4 regions of the Streptomyces sp. NPDC058457 genome follow, and region 3 is predicted to be linked to each of the others. Evidence: riboswitches for the same ligand, from Rfam matches in the RefSeq annotation. Region 3 holds a riboswitch; each other region holds the start of a gene.
The links. Region 3 has a riboswitch for cyclic di-AMP ahead of ACFWPS_RS39805 (M23 family metallopeptidase). Riboswitches for the same ligand answer to the same signal wherever they lie in the genome.
Positions count from the first base shown of each region.

Region 1: linked by a shared signal. The riboswitch ahead of ACFWPS_RS25325 (C40 family peptidase) and the one ahead of ACFWPS_RS39805 (M23 family metallopeptidase) in region 3 are both predicted to bind cyclic di-AMP.
Region 2: linked by a shared signal. The riboswitch ahead of ACFWPS_RS24095 (hypothetical protein) and the one ahead of ACFWPS_RS39805 (M23 family metallopeptidase) in region 3 are both predicted to bind cyclic di-AMP.
Region 4: linked by a shared signal. The riboswitch ahead of ACFWPS_RS38395 (transglycosylase family protein) and the one ahead of ACFWPS_RS39805 (M23 family metallopeptidase) in region 3 are both predicted to bind cyclic di-AMP.

Region 1 covers NZ_JBHXLU010000033.1:45,496-49,177, reverse strand. The annotation lists gene ACFWPS_RS25345 (8-amino-7-oxononanoate synthase) at 1-40, shown strand, start outside; gene ACFWPS_RS25340 (DUF397 domain-containing protein) at 169-396, opposite strand; gene ACFWPS_RS25335 (helix-turn-helix domain-containing protein) at 406-1,266, opposite strand; gene ACFWPS_RS25330 (ATP-binding protein) at 1,478-1,936, shown strand; gene ACFWPS_RS25325 (C40 family peptidase) at 1,967-2,440, opposite strand; cyclic di-AMP (ydaO/yuaA leader) riboswitch at 2,444-2,628, opposite strand; gene ACFWPS_RS25320 (hypothetical protein) at 2,990-3,298, opposite strand; gene ACFWPS_RS25315 (ATP-dependent Clp protease proteolytic subunit) at 3,306-3,682, opposite strand, start outside.
Region 2 covers NZ_JBHXLU010000030.1:105,915-109,596, forward strand. The annotation lists gene ACFWPS_RS24090 (DUF1996 domain-containing protein) at 206-2,161, opposite strand; cyclic di-AMP (ydaO/yuaA leader) riboswitch at 2,579-2,755, shown strand; partial or broken gene ACFWPS_RS24095 (hypothetical protein) at 2,766-3,682, shown strand, end outside.
Region 3 covers NZ_JBHXLU010000074.1:16,254-19,935, forward strand. The annotation lists gene ACFWPS_RS39800 (GntR family transcriptional regulator) at 1-299, opposite strand, end outside; gene ACFWPS_RS39805 (M23 family metallopeptidase) at 693-1,448, opposite strand; cyclic di-AMP (ydaO/yuaA leader) riboswitch at 1,461-1,624, opposite strand; gene ACFWPS_RS39810 (M16 family metallopeptidase) at 1,816-3,204, opposite strand; gene ACFWPS_RS39815 (M16 family metallopeptidase) at 3,201-3,682, opposite strand, start outside.
Region 4 covers NZ_JBHXLU010000069.1:20,930-24,611, forward strand. The annotation lists gene eno (phosphopyruvate hydratase) at 1-200, opposite strand, end outside; gene ACFWPS_RS38395 (transglycosylase family protein) at 579-1,259, opposite strand; cyclic di-AMP (ydaO/yuaA leader) riboswitch at 1,264-1,438, opposite strand; gene ACFWPS_RS38400 (transglycosylase family protein) at 1,648-2,631, opposite strand; gene ACFWPS_RS38405 (cytochrome P450) at 2,839-3,682, opposite strand, start outside.

The DNA of each region.
Region 1 (3,682 bases), on a different contig from region 3:
CGAACGCGCTGTACGTGTGATCGGCGAGACACGACCATGAGTCGGCGTGACACGGCCGGGCCTGGCTCGCAAGCGGATACGGAGTCGGGCATGGAACACGGGTCGGCGTCTGATCAGTTTCGTTCTGATCGCTTTCGTTCGAATCTGATCAGACTCTTCTTGGGCTGATCAGTCGGCGAGCGCGGTCATGAAACCCGCCCAGCTCTCGGGGGAGAAGAGCAGCGCGGGTCCTGCCGGAGCCTTGGAGTCGCGCACGGCGAGCAGTCCGGCCGACGGGCCGGAGCGCGGCCGTGCCGTCTCCACACAGTTGTTCGCTCCGGTGCTGTAGCTGCTGCGCAGCCACCGCAATCCGTGCAGATCAGCACTTGAAGGTACGTTCCGAGGCAGTGCAGTCATGGTGCCTCCTTACGCGCCGTCAGCTATCACGGCGATGTAATCCAACGAGTCCTCGGGCGAAAGGGCGTGGATCCGGAGTGTGTCGAAGGCCTCCGTGTAGGCCTGGAGGTCTTCTTTCCGCTCCAGGTAGAGGCTACTCGTCAACTGGTCGATAACAACCACGTCCAGATCAGAAGTGCTCGGAAATGAGAAGATTACGAAAGGCCCGGTGATGCCGATATGTGCCCCGGCCGCGAACGGCAGCACCTGGAGCCGTACTTGGGGCAAGCGGGCCGCCTCCATCAGCCGCTGCAGCTGCCGCGCCATCACGCCGGGGCCGCCCACCTCCCGGCGCAGCACCGCCTCGTCCAGGACCGCGCTGAGCTCCAGCGGCGGATCGTTGCGCAGTACGTCCTGCCTGGCCAGACGCACCTCCACCAGGGCGTCCAGGGCCTCGTCGTCACGCCCGTCCACGGCGGCCCGGGTCACCGCACGCGCGTACTCCGAGGTCTGCAGCAGCCCGGGAACGACCGAGGTCTCCAGCGTGCGCATGGCGCTGGCCTGCGACTCCAGGCTGATGAAATCCCGGTAGGCGGGCGGCAGTACCCCACGATAGGCGTGCCACCAGTGGTGCCGTCCTGCTGTATCCTCCGACCCCGCCAACACCAGGAGCAACTCGCGCAGTTGCCCCTCGACCACGCCGTAGGCGTCCAGGAGTAACCGCACATCGGCCGGTTTCACACCGCTGGCGCCGGTCTCGATCCGGCTCACTTTCGACTGATGCCAGCCCACCAGACGGGCGGCCTCACCGCTCGTGAGGCCGGCGCCGGTGCGCAGTGTGCGCAGTTCGGCGCCCAGTTTCCGGCGGCGTACCGCGGGACCGTTCTGCATGGGCTACTCCTTACTCCTTCCGAGCCGCCCAAATACGGTCTGAGGTAGCAGAGTTCACCGCTTCGAGCGACAGATATATGCATATCTTGGTGGATCGCTCCCCTGACCGGCCCGGTAATGGCAGTCTGGCGAAGAAGCACCAGTCCGGGACCGTACTCGAACCATCCGCACCGTGTCGGACTCCGGTCCCGAGGAAAGGGACGACGTCGCCATGGCAGACCACCTGGAAGCATCCGTCACTCTGCCGAGCGATCCCGCCTCGGTCTCCACCGCCCGCTCCTACGTGCTGGACATCCTCGCCGAATGGGGACTGCCGCCGGAGACGGAGACCGCGGACACCATCCGTCTCATCGTCTCCGAACTCGCCACCAACGCCGTGCAGCACACCTTCGGGCAGTCACCCACCTTCACGGTGGACCTCGTGCTCGACCGTGACGAACAACTGCGCATCGGCGTCACGGACAGTCATCCGCGCTTTCCCAAGAGACTTCCCGCCGCGGTCCAGCAGGACAACGGGCGCGGCATGGTCATCATCCGCTGGCTGACCGCCGAGTGCGGCGGCAAGCTCCGGGTGCGCCCCACCCGGGAGGGCGGCAAGACAGTGTCCATCGAACTTCCCTGGACCGTCCCGGCCGGCACCGTCACCGCGGCCGGCCAGCAGGAACCGTAGCCCCGAGTTCCCGCCGGCCGCCGCCGCGGATCAGCTGACCCGGCCGTACCAGACGCTCCGCGTCCAGATCTTCTGGAGCCTCACCACGTCCCCGGTCTTCGGGGCGTGCCAGATCTTTCCCTTCCCGGCGTAGATGCCGACGTGGTAGACGCTGGAACCCGAGTGGAAGAAGACCAGGTCCCCGGCCTTGCGGTTGCCGGCCGAGATGTGACGGGTCTTGTTGTACTGCTGGGCCGCCGTACGGGGCAGGCTCTTGCCGGCCTTCTTGAACGAGTACAGCGTGAGCCCGGAGCAGTCGAACCTGTTCGGCCCGGTGGCTCCCCACCTGTAGGGCGCGCCCTTCTTCGAGGCGGCGACCTGAAGTGCCTTCGTCGCCATCGTGGCGGCCGAGGCGTCGGAGGCGACACCCGGGATCACGATCGAGCCGCCCACGGCGGCGATGGTCAGTGCCGAGGCCGTACCGGCCCGGGCCATCAGCGACGGAACACGATTGAGCGCAGTCATGCGCAACCCTTCGTCAGCCGCCTGTGAAGGATGACCTGTCGGATTCGGGCTGGCGAAGTTGCCCGGCCGTGTTGCCACGGCTTCACCCCAAGGGCCGCTCGGCCCGGTCGTGGTGTGACCGTTCCGGCGACCCGTCGTGCTTGGGTCCTCCACTCCTGCCGATGCACTTCTGTCGACGGGTCAATCCGGGCGGCGGCAGGACTCGGCGTCCGCCCGGACCGCCCCGCCGCTGTGGCGGGGGCTTGTCGTCAGACAGGGATCTTCACTCACTCGTGTCCGAAAATCCCAACGGAATCGGGGATTTGTGGGGTTACTCACCACCCACCCGTTCGGGTGGACAATCCTTTGTTCGATTCTCCGTCAACTGCCCTGCGTAGCCCCGGACCTGCGCGGAAGCCGTTCGCGGGCACCCCCGCACGGGCGGGCTGAGCGGCCTCTGCGGGCAGGTAAAACCACGCCATGCTCCGCCGAACGGCGGTAACTCCGTTGGGTCGTTTCGACTCCGGCCCGGTCGCGCCGTCGACGCGCGGGGCCGGAGTCCGCCGGGTGTCACCGTACGCAGTCGGGCGGGAGTGCGACGCGAGCGGTCCGGCGCTCACCGTCGAGCACCCGCAACGCCCGTGCCAGCGTGTCCCCGTGAAGCTCCGTCTCGCCCCGACGATGCATCAGGGTCAGCGCGTCACGCAGCTCGGACGCCGCGCGCACCAGCGCCTGCGCGGCGCGCAGCCCGCGGTAGGTGTCCTCGTTCTGCGCCGGATTGATCCGGCCCAGCAGATCCACCACGTCCAGGTAACGGTCGATCAGCTCGCCCTCGGCGCGGGTCAGCGCGGGCAGCGGCGGAAGTTCCGGCGGCAGCATCGGCGGCTCACCCCGCGTCCGGCAGGCCGAGCGAGGACCGGCGACTGGGTACGACCCGGTCCACCAGCCCGTAGGCCAGCGCTTCCTGCGCGTCCAGGACCAGATCCCGCTCCAGATCCCGGTGCACCTGTTCCGCCGTGCGCCCGGTGTGCCGCACGAGCATCCCTTCGAGCAGTGTCCGGACCCGGTCCAACTCCTCGGCCTGGATGGCCAGATCGCTCGGCTGGCCCCGCACCGGTTCCGGCAGTGACGGCTGCTGGAGCACGATGCGCGCGCCGGGCAGCATGGACCGCTTGCCCGGTGTGCCGGCCGCGAGCAGTACCGCCGCCGACGCCCCGGCCTGCCCGAGGCAGATCGTCTCCACGTCACAGCTCACGTACTGGA
Region 2 (3,682 bases), on a different contig from region 3:
AACGAGAAATGCCTTACCGGCGGTAGCAGCCGTCAGGTTACGGTTCAGTAATGTGACGCGCAGTCAACAGCGGTCCCGTGGACGCACATTCGCCCGAGAGCCCCGTCGACATGCACCCGGGCGGGCCCGACAGCGCGGAGCACGATGAGATGCTCCGCGCGTTCGAGCCCGCCCGGGACGCGCCGCGCGCGGCGTTCGAGAAGGGTCAGACCGAGTTGCGCCGGGTGCGCCACAGCAGCGCGCCCCCGGAGGCCAGCAGCAGCCCGCCGAAGACCGCGGGCCACAGGTGGGCGCCGGTCTCGGCGAGACCGCCCTGGACCGCCTGGGGCTCGGTCTGGGAGCCGGTGGCCGGGGTCTCCTGACCGGCCGGGGCGGCGACCGCGGTGTCGGTCGGCGTGGCGGCGGCAGCAGTGGTCGGCGCCTCGGTGTCGGGCCGCTGCGTCGGCTTGCTGATGACGCCGCCGCCCGACGACTTCGTGGTCGACGTCTTCTTCGGCGACGCGGTCGCGTAGACCCTCGGCAGCTCGGTGCCGCCGGCGGCGGGGGTGGAGGCGCTGTCCGAGGCGGGGGCGGTCTCGGTGACCGGGGTGTCGGCCGGGGGCTCGGACGACGGCTGCTCGGTCACCGGCTCGGACGGCTCCGCGCTCTGCGTCTCGGCCGGCGGGGCGACCGGGCTCGCGGTGTCGCTCCGCTCGGACGGCTCCGCACTCTCGGCCGGCGGCTGCTCGTCGGCCCCCGCACCGCACTTGCGGCCGGAGTTGATGCAGTCGACCATCTTCCGCATCAGGCTCTCGTCGAAGACGTTGATGAAGTCGCCGTGGTCGGTGACCGGCTTGTGCAGCTGCTCGGGGAACGAGTCCACCGCGAACAGCGGGACCGTGCGGCCGCCGTCCTGGAGGCTCGGCGCGTCCACGGCGTAGACGATGCGCTGCACCAGCTGCGGGATGGCCTGGAATCCGGCCGGGCAGCTGCCGTCGGGGGCTTCGAAGGCCACATGGGTGCGGTGGTTGGCGCTGTCGATGTTCCGGCCGTCCCAGCAGCTCTGGAACCTGAACGTGCGCACGACGTCACTGCCCGAGGGGCAGAGCGGGTACTTGTCCTTGAGCTGCCGGTCCTCGTAACCGGTACAGCTCCAGGAGGCGTTGGCGTTGGCCGGGCCGTTGACGAACGCCTTGGCGTCACCGGTGATGATGCGCAGCAGCCGCGGCATCTCGGTGACCTTGGAGGTCGGGTTGCCCTCGAAGGTCAGCGTGACCTCCTTGGCCGTGACGATCTGTCCGGCGTTGCCCTCGGTGCCGCCGCCCGGCTTGTCGGCGTCCCGCTCCTCCTTGCCGTTCTGCAGCCGCAGCACGGGCCAGTAGTACGTGGATTTGTCGCCCTGGTCCGCGCAGCTGGTGGCGGCGTTCGCCAGGTCCTGGTCGCTGGCGAAGGCGTTGTTGGACTGGTTGCCGATGTAGTCGTGGAAGTGGTGGGCGCCGTTGGAGACACCGGGCGCGACGATCACGTTGTCGGAGTTGAACAGGCCGTTCGCGTTGACGCCGCAGCTGGAGGAGAAGGTGCCGGTGGAGCCGCCGGACTGTTCGGCCGGGGTGTTGGCATTGGGCTGCACCGAGGTGATGTCCGCGTAGTCGGCGGCGACCGGGCCGTTGCCGCCCTGGCCGCCGGCGCCGGTGCCCTGACTCGGCGCGGCACTGCCCTGCCCGCTCTGGCTCGGCGTGGCACTGCCCTGGGGGGCCGCGGACTGCCCGTCGCCCTGGTTGGAGGAGCGCAGGGTGCAGGCGGCGAGGTCGTCCAGGCCCTGCGGGCGGTCGCCCTCACGGCCGATGGCGTCGGCGATGCGCTGGAGCGACTCGGACCGCTTCTCCTTCAGCGGGTTCATGATCGTCTGGTCGGCGAGGCCGGGGTTCTGCTCGATCGCCGCGGCGGACTCCGTGAGTTGCTGGTAGGCCGCCACGATCTGCTGGTCCAGCTGGGCGAGTTCGTTGTCGACGTCGGCCCGCGCCCCGTCGGGTACCGCCGTCAGCCGGCCGCCGACGTCGGGGCAGTAGATGGTGGGCGCGGACAGCACCTGGCCGGTGGCGACCTGGGCCTGCTGGTCCCCGCCGCCCTCGGTGGCCGAGGCATAGACGTTCACCGCGACCAGTCCTCCGCCGCCGAGCATCAGGGCGACCGCTGCGAAGGTCGCGCGTTGTGCGCCGGTCGGGCGTCTGCGCCTGTTGCGTCTCAAGGTCGTTCCCCTGCGTCTCGTGGTCGGCCGGACATGGAAATCCCCGGCCTTATACGGGCCGCGGCGCCACTGTGTTCAACAGACCCACGAATTCACGGCGACCTCACAGAAAGCGCGTGTTCCGGAACAGTTCCGGAACAGGGCGACGCGACCGACGGCAACGCCCCGGTGACCCAGAGAAAGCAATGGATGCGCGCGAAATGCCGTCCCGTGCGGTCGAGTTCCGAACGCTAAGACGAACATCACAAATACGTATCGGACATTACGCACTTCAACCTTCACACGAGTGACACAAGTTGGCTAAGTTGACGGGCAAGCCGCTCGGCTCCCCCCGGCGAATCCCGTCGGGCCGCGCGGCCTCCGCCGAATCCGGCGCCTCCCAGGGGCGTATCCGGAACCGGGGACCCAACCGAACCACTGGGGTGAATCGGCCGAACGTCCGTGAGGACGGCGGCCGTAGGGCATGCCTTCCGGACTTCACCGCCCGAACCCGACAGCTAACTCGGTAGGCGGAGTACGGAAGGAGCACGACCCCTCAATGGCGCCCGAGAGCCGTGACGAGGTTCGACAGCGGATCGACAGCCTCTACGACCAGGCCGAGAACGCCACCGGGAACTACAACGCCACGCGCGCGATGAGCGGGGGTTCGCGCTCCCGCGGTGTCCCGCTGTTCAAGCGGTCCCGTCGCGACGACCCGGGCCTCGACAACATCGCCCGGGAGTGGTTCGAGGGCGCCCGTTCGAAGCTGGGGCCGAGCGTCCCGGCCGCACTCCCCTCCGACCGGCAACCCGCCCGGCCCGGTCCGCGGCGGCCCGTCAGCGCCATGGCCGCCGACCTGCTCGGCCAGTTGGAGGGCTCCGGCCCGGCCCGGCTGGAGCTGACCGCGGGTCCGTCCGCGCAGACCGACATCGAGGTCGTCCGCGAGCCGCAGCGCCCGAGGCTGGAGCAGCGCGCGGTGGCCGCGCTCGAACCGGCCCCGGCAGCCCAGCCCGTGCCGACCGCACAGACCCCGTGGCCCACACCCGAGGCCCAGGCCGCGGCGCAGCAGTGGGCGGCGGCTCCCGCCGTCGGCATACCGAGCCAGCGGACCGACAGCGGCTCCTTCCGGGCCGACGCCCTCGCCGCCACCCGCGCGATCCCCGCGGTGACCGAGACGGGCGGCATCCCGATCGTGTCCGCGACCGACACCGGTACGTTCCGCATCATGACCCCGGGCGGTACCGGCGCCAGCCGTGCCACACCCCCGGCGGACCCGACCGGCTTCCGCGTCATGACCCCGGGCGGCTCGGGCACCGGCGGCTTCCCTGGTACGCCTCCGATGGACGCGGGCCCCGCCCCCGCCCCTGCCCAGGCCGCGGCTCCGACTCCGGCGGACACCAGCGGCTTCCGCATCATGACCCCGGGCGGCTCGGGCGCCGGGGCGTTCCCGGGTGTGCCTCCCATGGACATGAGCAC
Region 3 (3,682 bases):
TGGGCCTCGGTGCGGCGCTGGGCGGCCCGGGAGGCGCCGAGCGGCTCCAGGAGCATGCGCATCTCCAGCAGGTCGGCGGCCTCCTGCTCGGTCGGTTCGGCGACGCACGCGCCCGCGTGCCGGCGCGTCACGACGAAGCCCTCGGCCTCCAGGGTGCGCAGGGCCTCGCGGACGGGGACGCGCGAGACCCCGTAGCGGCGGGCCAGGAGTTCCTCGGTGAGCCGGCTGCCGCGCTCGTAGACACCCGCGACGATGTCGTCCCGGATCGCTGTGCATACCGAGTGCGCCGGAATACGCATGACCGACCTCCGCCTTAATCCCCGTGAAACGCCGCCGAGTGGCGCCCGTTCCGTGACTCTATTGCAATGAGCCGGAATTTCCGACGGCGGGCCGGAATCCAGGGATATATTTTGGACACCGGGTGCACGAAAACGACGAAAGCCCCGGCACAGGGGCCGGGGCTCCGGAAGATCTCGCGGGTTGCTTCCGCAGTGCTCTGCCGGGTTCGCCTTGGTGGTCGGGTGCGGGTGCGTGGGGGTTGCTCGCGCCCACGCGGCGGCAGCCGCAAATCGGAAACAGCCCCGCGCCCCTGAAGGGGCGCGGGGAACTGCGCGACCAGCCACGACGCACCCGCATCCCGCAAAGGGCGCTCGGCCCGTCGGTCTCGGTGCGGGGCCCGCGTCCGACTGCCGTCAGACGTTCACGCCGTGCTTGCGGAGGTAGGCGACCGGGTCGACGTCGGAGCCGTAGTCCGGGGTGGTGCGGGCCTCGAAGTGGAGGTGGGGGCCGGTGGTGTTGCCGGTCGCGCCGGAGAGGCCGATCTGCTGGCCCGGGGTGACCTTCTGGCCGACCGAGACGCCGATGGACGAGAGGTGGCCGTACTGGGTGTACATGCCGTCGGCCATCTTGATGACGATCTCGTTGCCGTACGCCCCGCCCCAACCGGTGGAGACGACCGTGCCGGTGCCGACGGCGTGTACGACCGTGCCGCTGGCGGCGTGGAAGTCGATGCCGGTGTGGGCGCCGGAGGACCACAGGGAGCCGCCGGTCTTGTAGCCGGTGGAGACGTAGGAGTCGCTGATCGGCGCGACGAAGGTGTTGAGGCGCTTGCGCTCGGCCTCGCGGGCGGCGCGTGCCTTGGCCGCGCGCTCCTTCCTGGCCTGCTCCGCGGCCTTCTTGCGGGCGGCCTCCTCGGCCGCCTTGCGCTCGGCGACGGCCTTCTGGGCGGCGGCCTGGGCGTCGATCTGCTCGGCGACGGAGTCGCTGATCGTGATGACCGGGGTGAGGCCGGTCTGCTCGACGGAGTTCTCGGCGGCGAGCGCCGGGGCGGCCGAGACGGTGCCGACGACACCCGTGGTGGTGAGGGCCGCGATACCGGCGGCCTGCGCGGTGGTGCGCTTCACCCGGCCGGGACGACGGTGCTTCCCGGAGGCGCACATGAACGCCATGTAGAGGCTGGTCCTTTCCTTCCCTCTCGCCTACCGGGTTAGCTGACGGGTTCGGAGCAGGAAGGTCTCCTACGGGCCCCCTCGCGACACGCGCGGGCGCCCGATTCACCCCAGGGACTGCATGGGTCCCCGGCTCCCCTGGCTCGCGCCGTACGGGGACTCGGCGATGACTGTCCGGTGCCGCGGATGCGGCGCACTGCCTGACGGACAGCCCGGAAGAACCTACGAGGCCGCTCGTCCCCCGCCCAAACGGAACGCCGTTTTTGTAGCGCATCCCACAGGGCAGACAGGCAACCTCCACCTCAATTCGGACATGCGAGAGCCCTGATGACCCGACGGTCACCAGGGCTCTTCACCCGCGTGTGCCCTACTCCGCGGCGACGACGGTGACTTCGCCGATCCCGAGGGCCTCGACGGGCTCCTTGATCTGCGCCGCGTCCCCGACGAGGACGGTCACCAGGCGGTCCACCGGGAAGGCGTTCACCACCGCCGCGGTGGCCTCCACCGTGCCGGTGGCGGCCAGTTGCCGGTACAGCGTCGCCTGGAAGTCGTCGGGCAGGTACTGCTCGACCTGGTCGGCCAGGGTGCCCGCGACGGCCGCCGCCGTCTCGTACTTGAGCGGCGCCACCCCGACGAGGTTCTGCACGGCCACGTCGCGCTCGGCGTCCGTGAGGCCGTCGGCGGCGAGCGTGCGCAGCACCGTCCACAGGTCCGTCAGGGCCGGACCGGTGTTCGGGGTGTCCACGGAGCCGCTGATGGCGAGCATCGAGACACCGGTGCCGTCGGGGGCGGACCGCAGCACCTGCCCGAACGAGCGGACGCCGTAGGTGTAGCCCTTCTCCTCGCGCAGGACGCGGTCCAGGCGGGAGGTGAGGGTGCCGCCCAGGCAGTAGGTGCCGAGCACCTGGGCGGGCCAGACACGGTCGTGCCGGTCGGAGCCGACGCGGCCGATGAGCAACTGGGTCTGAACGGCGCCCGGGCGGTCCACGATGACGACCCGGCCGGTGTCGTCGGCGGTCACGGACGGGACCGGGCGGGGCTGCCCGGTGGCGGCGCGCCAGGCGCCGAGGGTCTCGCCGAGCAGCTCGTCCAGGTCGATGCCGGTCAGGTCGCCGACGACGACCGCGGTGGCCGTGGCGGGGCGGACGTGCCGGTCGTAGAAGGCACGCACGGCGGCCGCGTCGATCTTCTCGACGGTGTCCTCGGTGCCCTGGCGCGGGCGGGACATCCGCGCGGTGGCCGGGAACAGCTGCTTGTAGAGCTCCTTGGCGGCCCGGCGGCTGGGGTTGGCCAGCTCGTGCGGGATCTCGTCGAGGCGGTTGCGGACCAGCCGCTCGACCTCGCTGTCGGCGAAGGCGGGCGCCCTGAGGGCGTCGGAGAGCAGCCCGAGGCCCTTGGCGAGCCGGGAGGCCGGGACCTCCAGGCTGATGCGGACGCCGGGGTGGTCGGCGTGCGCGTCGAGGGTGGCGCCGGCCCGCTCCAGCTCGGCGGCGTACTCCTCGGCGGAGTGCTTGTCGGTGCCCTCGGAGAAGGCGCGCGACATGATGGTGGCGACGCCGTCCAGGCCGGCCGGCTCGGCGTCCAGGGGCGCGTCCAGGAGCACCTCGACGGCGACGACCTGCTGGCCCGGGCGGTGGCAGCGCAGCACGGTCAGGCCGTTGTCCAGGGTGCCGCGCTCCGGGGCCGGGAAGGCCCAGGGCTTGGCCTCGCCCGGCTGCGGCTGAGGGTGGAAGTCCATGGTGGCGAGCTCGGTCACTTGGCCGTCTCCTCGTTCTCGTTGCCGGCCTCTACGGTCGCTTCCTGCTCCGGGTCCTCGCCGCGCCCCGCCTCCTCGGTGTGCTCCGCGGACTCCGCGGACAGCGGCTCGTAGACGAGCACCGCGCGGTTGTCGGGACGCAGCCGGGCCTTGGCCACCTCCTGGACGTCCTCGGCGGTGACCTGGAGGACGCGCTGGACGGCGGTCAGGGCGAGCTGCGGGTCGCCGAACAGGACGGCGAAGCGGCACAGTTCGTCCGCTCGGCCCGCGACGGTGCCCAGCCGGTCCAGCCACTCGCGTTCCAACTGGGCCTGGGCGCGCTCCATTTCCTCGGGTGTCGGGCCGTCCTCGGCGAACCGGGCGAGCTCCTCGTCGATGGCGGCCTCGATGACCGGCACCTCGACGTCACCGGAGGTCTTCACGTCCAGCCAGCCCAGGGAGGGCGCCCCGGCGAGCCGCAGCAGGCCGAAGCCGGCCG
Region 4 (3,682 bases), on a different contig from region 3:
TCGACACCCTTGCCCAGGTAGCGGTTGGGGTCACCGTCACGGAGCTCGATGGCCTCGAAGGCACCGGTGGAGGCGCCGGACGGAACGGCGGCACGACCCGTGCTGCCGTCGTCGAGGCCGACCTCGACCTCGACCGTGGGGTTGCCTCGGGAGTCCAGGATTTCCCGGGCTACGACGACGTCGATGGACGGCACGAGCATCTCCTTCTTGGGATGTGACGCTGGTTGTGCGGGGCGCACGCGGGCCTTGCCGGCCCTTGCTCAGCCTTGCGACTAGAGCCTAACCGTCCCAGGGCCGTCGGCCGGCACGACCGACCGACCCGTGGACACACAGACGGTACTCATTGTTCACGTGCGGAACAAAGGGGGTCCCGATGAAGAACGGGAGAAGAGCGGGCCAAGAAGGTGACGGCAAAGAGAAACCCCGCCCCGGTGCGTACGGGGGAAAACGCACCGAGGCGGGGGCCCGTGGGGACGGGGGTGGCCCTCACGTGGTCTCCACTATGGGGACCACGGCTGTGTGGGCGCTGTGGTTCAGCTGGGCGCCTCCAGTGCTTACGGCGGCCGCCCCGCGTCCTGCTACTTCAGGTGCAGCTGCTGACCCGGGTAGATGAAGTCGGCGTCGGCGACGATGTCCTTGTTCAGCTTGAACAGCGCCGGCCAGCCACCCTTGACCTTGTGCTTCTCGGCGATCGAGCTGAGGGTGTCACCCTTGACGACCTTGTACTCGCCGTCGCCCTTCTTGACCTTCTTGCCGGCCGGGGTGGTGACGGTCTTGGTCGCGGCCGGACGCTCGGCGGAGCGGGAGGCGGCCTGCGTGTCGGTCGACCGGGTGGTCGTGCCGGCGCTGCTGCTCGACGAGGAGCCGGCGCTGCTGCCGGTGTAGGCGGCGCTGGACAGGCCCGTGCCGCAGACCGGCCAGGCACCCTTGCCCTGTGCGGCGAGCACCTTCTCGGCGATCTGGATCTGCTGCGCCTTGGTGGCCTGGTTGGCCTGCGCGGCGTACTGCGTGCCGCCGTACGCGGCCCAGGTGGAGGCGGAGAACTGCAGACCGCCGTAGTAGCCGTTGCCGGTGTTGATGGCCCAGTTGCCGCCGGACTCGCACTGGGCGACGGCGTCCCACTCGGAGGCGGTGGCGGCGGAAGCGCTGCCGGCCGCCATCAGCGGGGCAGCGACGGCGATGCCGGTGACACCGGCGACAGCGATGGCGCGGACGGCCTTGGACGGACGACGGTGCTTGCCCTTGCCGGAAAACAGCATGGATCGATCCCCTCACCGACGCCTGCGAGGTGAGCTGTCGGGTTCGGGCCGGTTGAGTTGCCCGGCCGCACACCCGTGTGTCGGTGCGCGGCTTCACCCCGAGCCGGATCGGCAGTCTCGACTACCGGTCCCGGCACTTACCTTGGGTCCCCCGCTCCTGCCTACGGCGCTTGACGCGTCGACTGTTCCCGGACGGCCGCTGGCAGGACTCGGCGTTGCGACGGCCGGGGCTCGTGGTGACGAGCGGCCTTGACCGTAAACAGGGCATCAGGTGAATTTCAAAGATGATCAGGGCTTCTGAGACTCATCCCACACTTTCACCAAACCGGACATTTAACTTCTAATCAGGGCGGCCAGGGGACGCCAACTCCCGCCACCTTTCGTCCGTTTAGCTACCGAGTTTCAGGGTCTGACCGGCGCTGATGTCGTTGGGGTCGGCACCGATGGCCGCCTCGTTCGCGGCATAGAGCGCACGCCATCCGCCGTCGAGGTCAAGGGAGTCGGCGATGGAGGCGAGGGTGTCGCCGGCGCGGACGGTGTAGGTGCCGCTGTCATGGGAGGCGTGGCGGCCGGAGGAGGTGGCACTCTGACCGTTTGTCACGCTTTCGTCCGCCGAGCCGCCCCGATGCTTGCCGGCGCTGCTGACGGCCCCCGTGTCGACCAGACTCCAAGAGCCTTCAGCCTGCCCCGAATTGTCCGAGTCGTCGGTCTCGGGGACAACGGGATTCCCACTCGCCTTCGAGGTACCCGAGCCAGAAGATTCCGACTTGTCCGTCTTGGTGGATTTGCTGGGAGTGTCCGTCTTGGAGTCACCGCTCGCACTCGGGGAGGGAGTGGCGGAGTCACCCCCGGAGTCCGCGGCGCCCGAGGAGGAGCCGGAATCGGAGGAGGAGGAAGAAGACGAATCCGACAGCCCGGAGGACGAGTCCGACGAGTCGGAGGAACCGGATGAATCACCCGAGTCGTCGAGTCCCGTGTCGACGTTCACCGAGGCGTCGTCGGACGAGAGCCCGGCGAGCAGCGCACAGGTCCGCCAGGGCTTGGTGCCCTGGTCGGCGAGTATCTTCTCGGCGACCGCTATCTGCTGCGAACGGCTCGCCTGGTCGGGCGTACCGGCGTAGTCCAGGCCCCCGTACTTGCTCCAGTCGTCCAGGGACATCTGCAGGCCGCCGTAGTAGCCGGTGCCGTTGTCGGCGCTCCAGGAGCCGCCGCTCTCGCACTCGGCCACCTGGTCCCAGGTGGAGCCGTCGGCCGCGTGGGCGCTCACCGCACCGAGGAGCGGGATGGCGATGGCGGAGCCGGTCACGCCGGCCGCGACGAGAAGAGCCGGAGCCTGACGGGGGCGACGGTGACGACCGTTCCCGGAGAGCATGCGGAAACCTTTCGAGCGACAGCGGTGACCGGCGCGGCGGGTCCCGCAGGGCGCCGCACTGATGGGTGAACGTATCGGCAGACGATCACTTGTCACAAGTTAATGCCGCGCAGATCACGTGAAGATCACAGACTTGAACGCTAGTCACGTTTTGCCCGTACGGGCCGGTAAGGGCTCGACAAGGGACTCCAGGGCTTCGGCAAGAGCTCAGCGACCTGCGGGCGTGAACTCCACGGGCAGCGTGCGCAGTCCGCGCATGATGAGCCCGCCGCGCCACCGCAACTCCCCTTCGTCCGCCGCGAGTCGCAGGTCAGGTAGGCGGGTGAGGAGGGTGGCGAGGGCGGTCTGGCCCTCCAGGCGGGCGAGCGGGGCGCCGAGGCAGTAGTGGATGCCGTGGCCGTATCCGAGGTGCTGGTTGTCCCGCCGTGAGAGATCGAGGGTGTCCGGCCGGGCGAACCGCTCCGGGTCCCGGTCCGCCGCGGCCAGGACGACCAGGACCGGGTCGCCGGGCGCGATGTGCTGCCCGCCGATGTCGACCGGCTCGGTGGCGAACCGCCAGGTGGCCAGCTCCACCGGCCCGTCGTAGCGCAGCAGTTCCTCGACACCGGTCTCCAGCAGCCCGCGCTCGCCGGCGGCGAGGGAGTCCTGCAGCCGGGCGCGCTGCTCGGGGTGGGTGAGCAGCGCGTACGTCCCGTTCCCGATCAGGTTGACGGTGGTCTCGAACCCTGCGAACAGCAGGATGAACGCCATCGCCGCGGCCTCGTTCTCGGTGAGGTGCTCACCGTGGTCCGAGGCCCGGATGAGCCCGGAGATGAGGTCCTCGCCGGGGGCCGGCTCGGCGGGCAGCGCCTGCCGCTTCCGGTGGATCAGCTCGGCCAGGTATCCCCGCATCTTCTTCACCGACCGCGCGACCCCGCCCCGCGGCCCGCCCCCGTGCCGGATCATCATGCCGGCCCAGTCCCGGAAGTCGTCCTGGTCCTCACGCGGGACGCCGAGCAGGTCGCAGATGGCGTAGATGGGGAGCGGGAAGGCGAACTCGTGGATGAGGTCG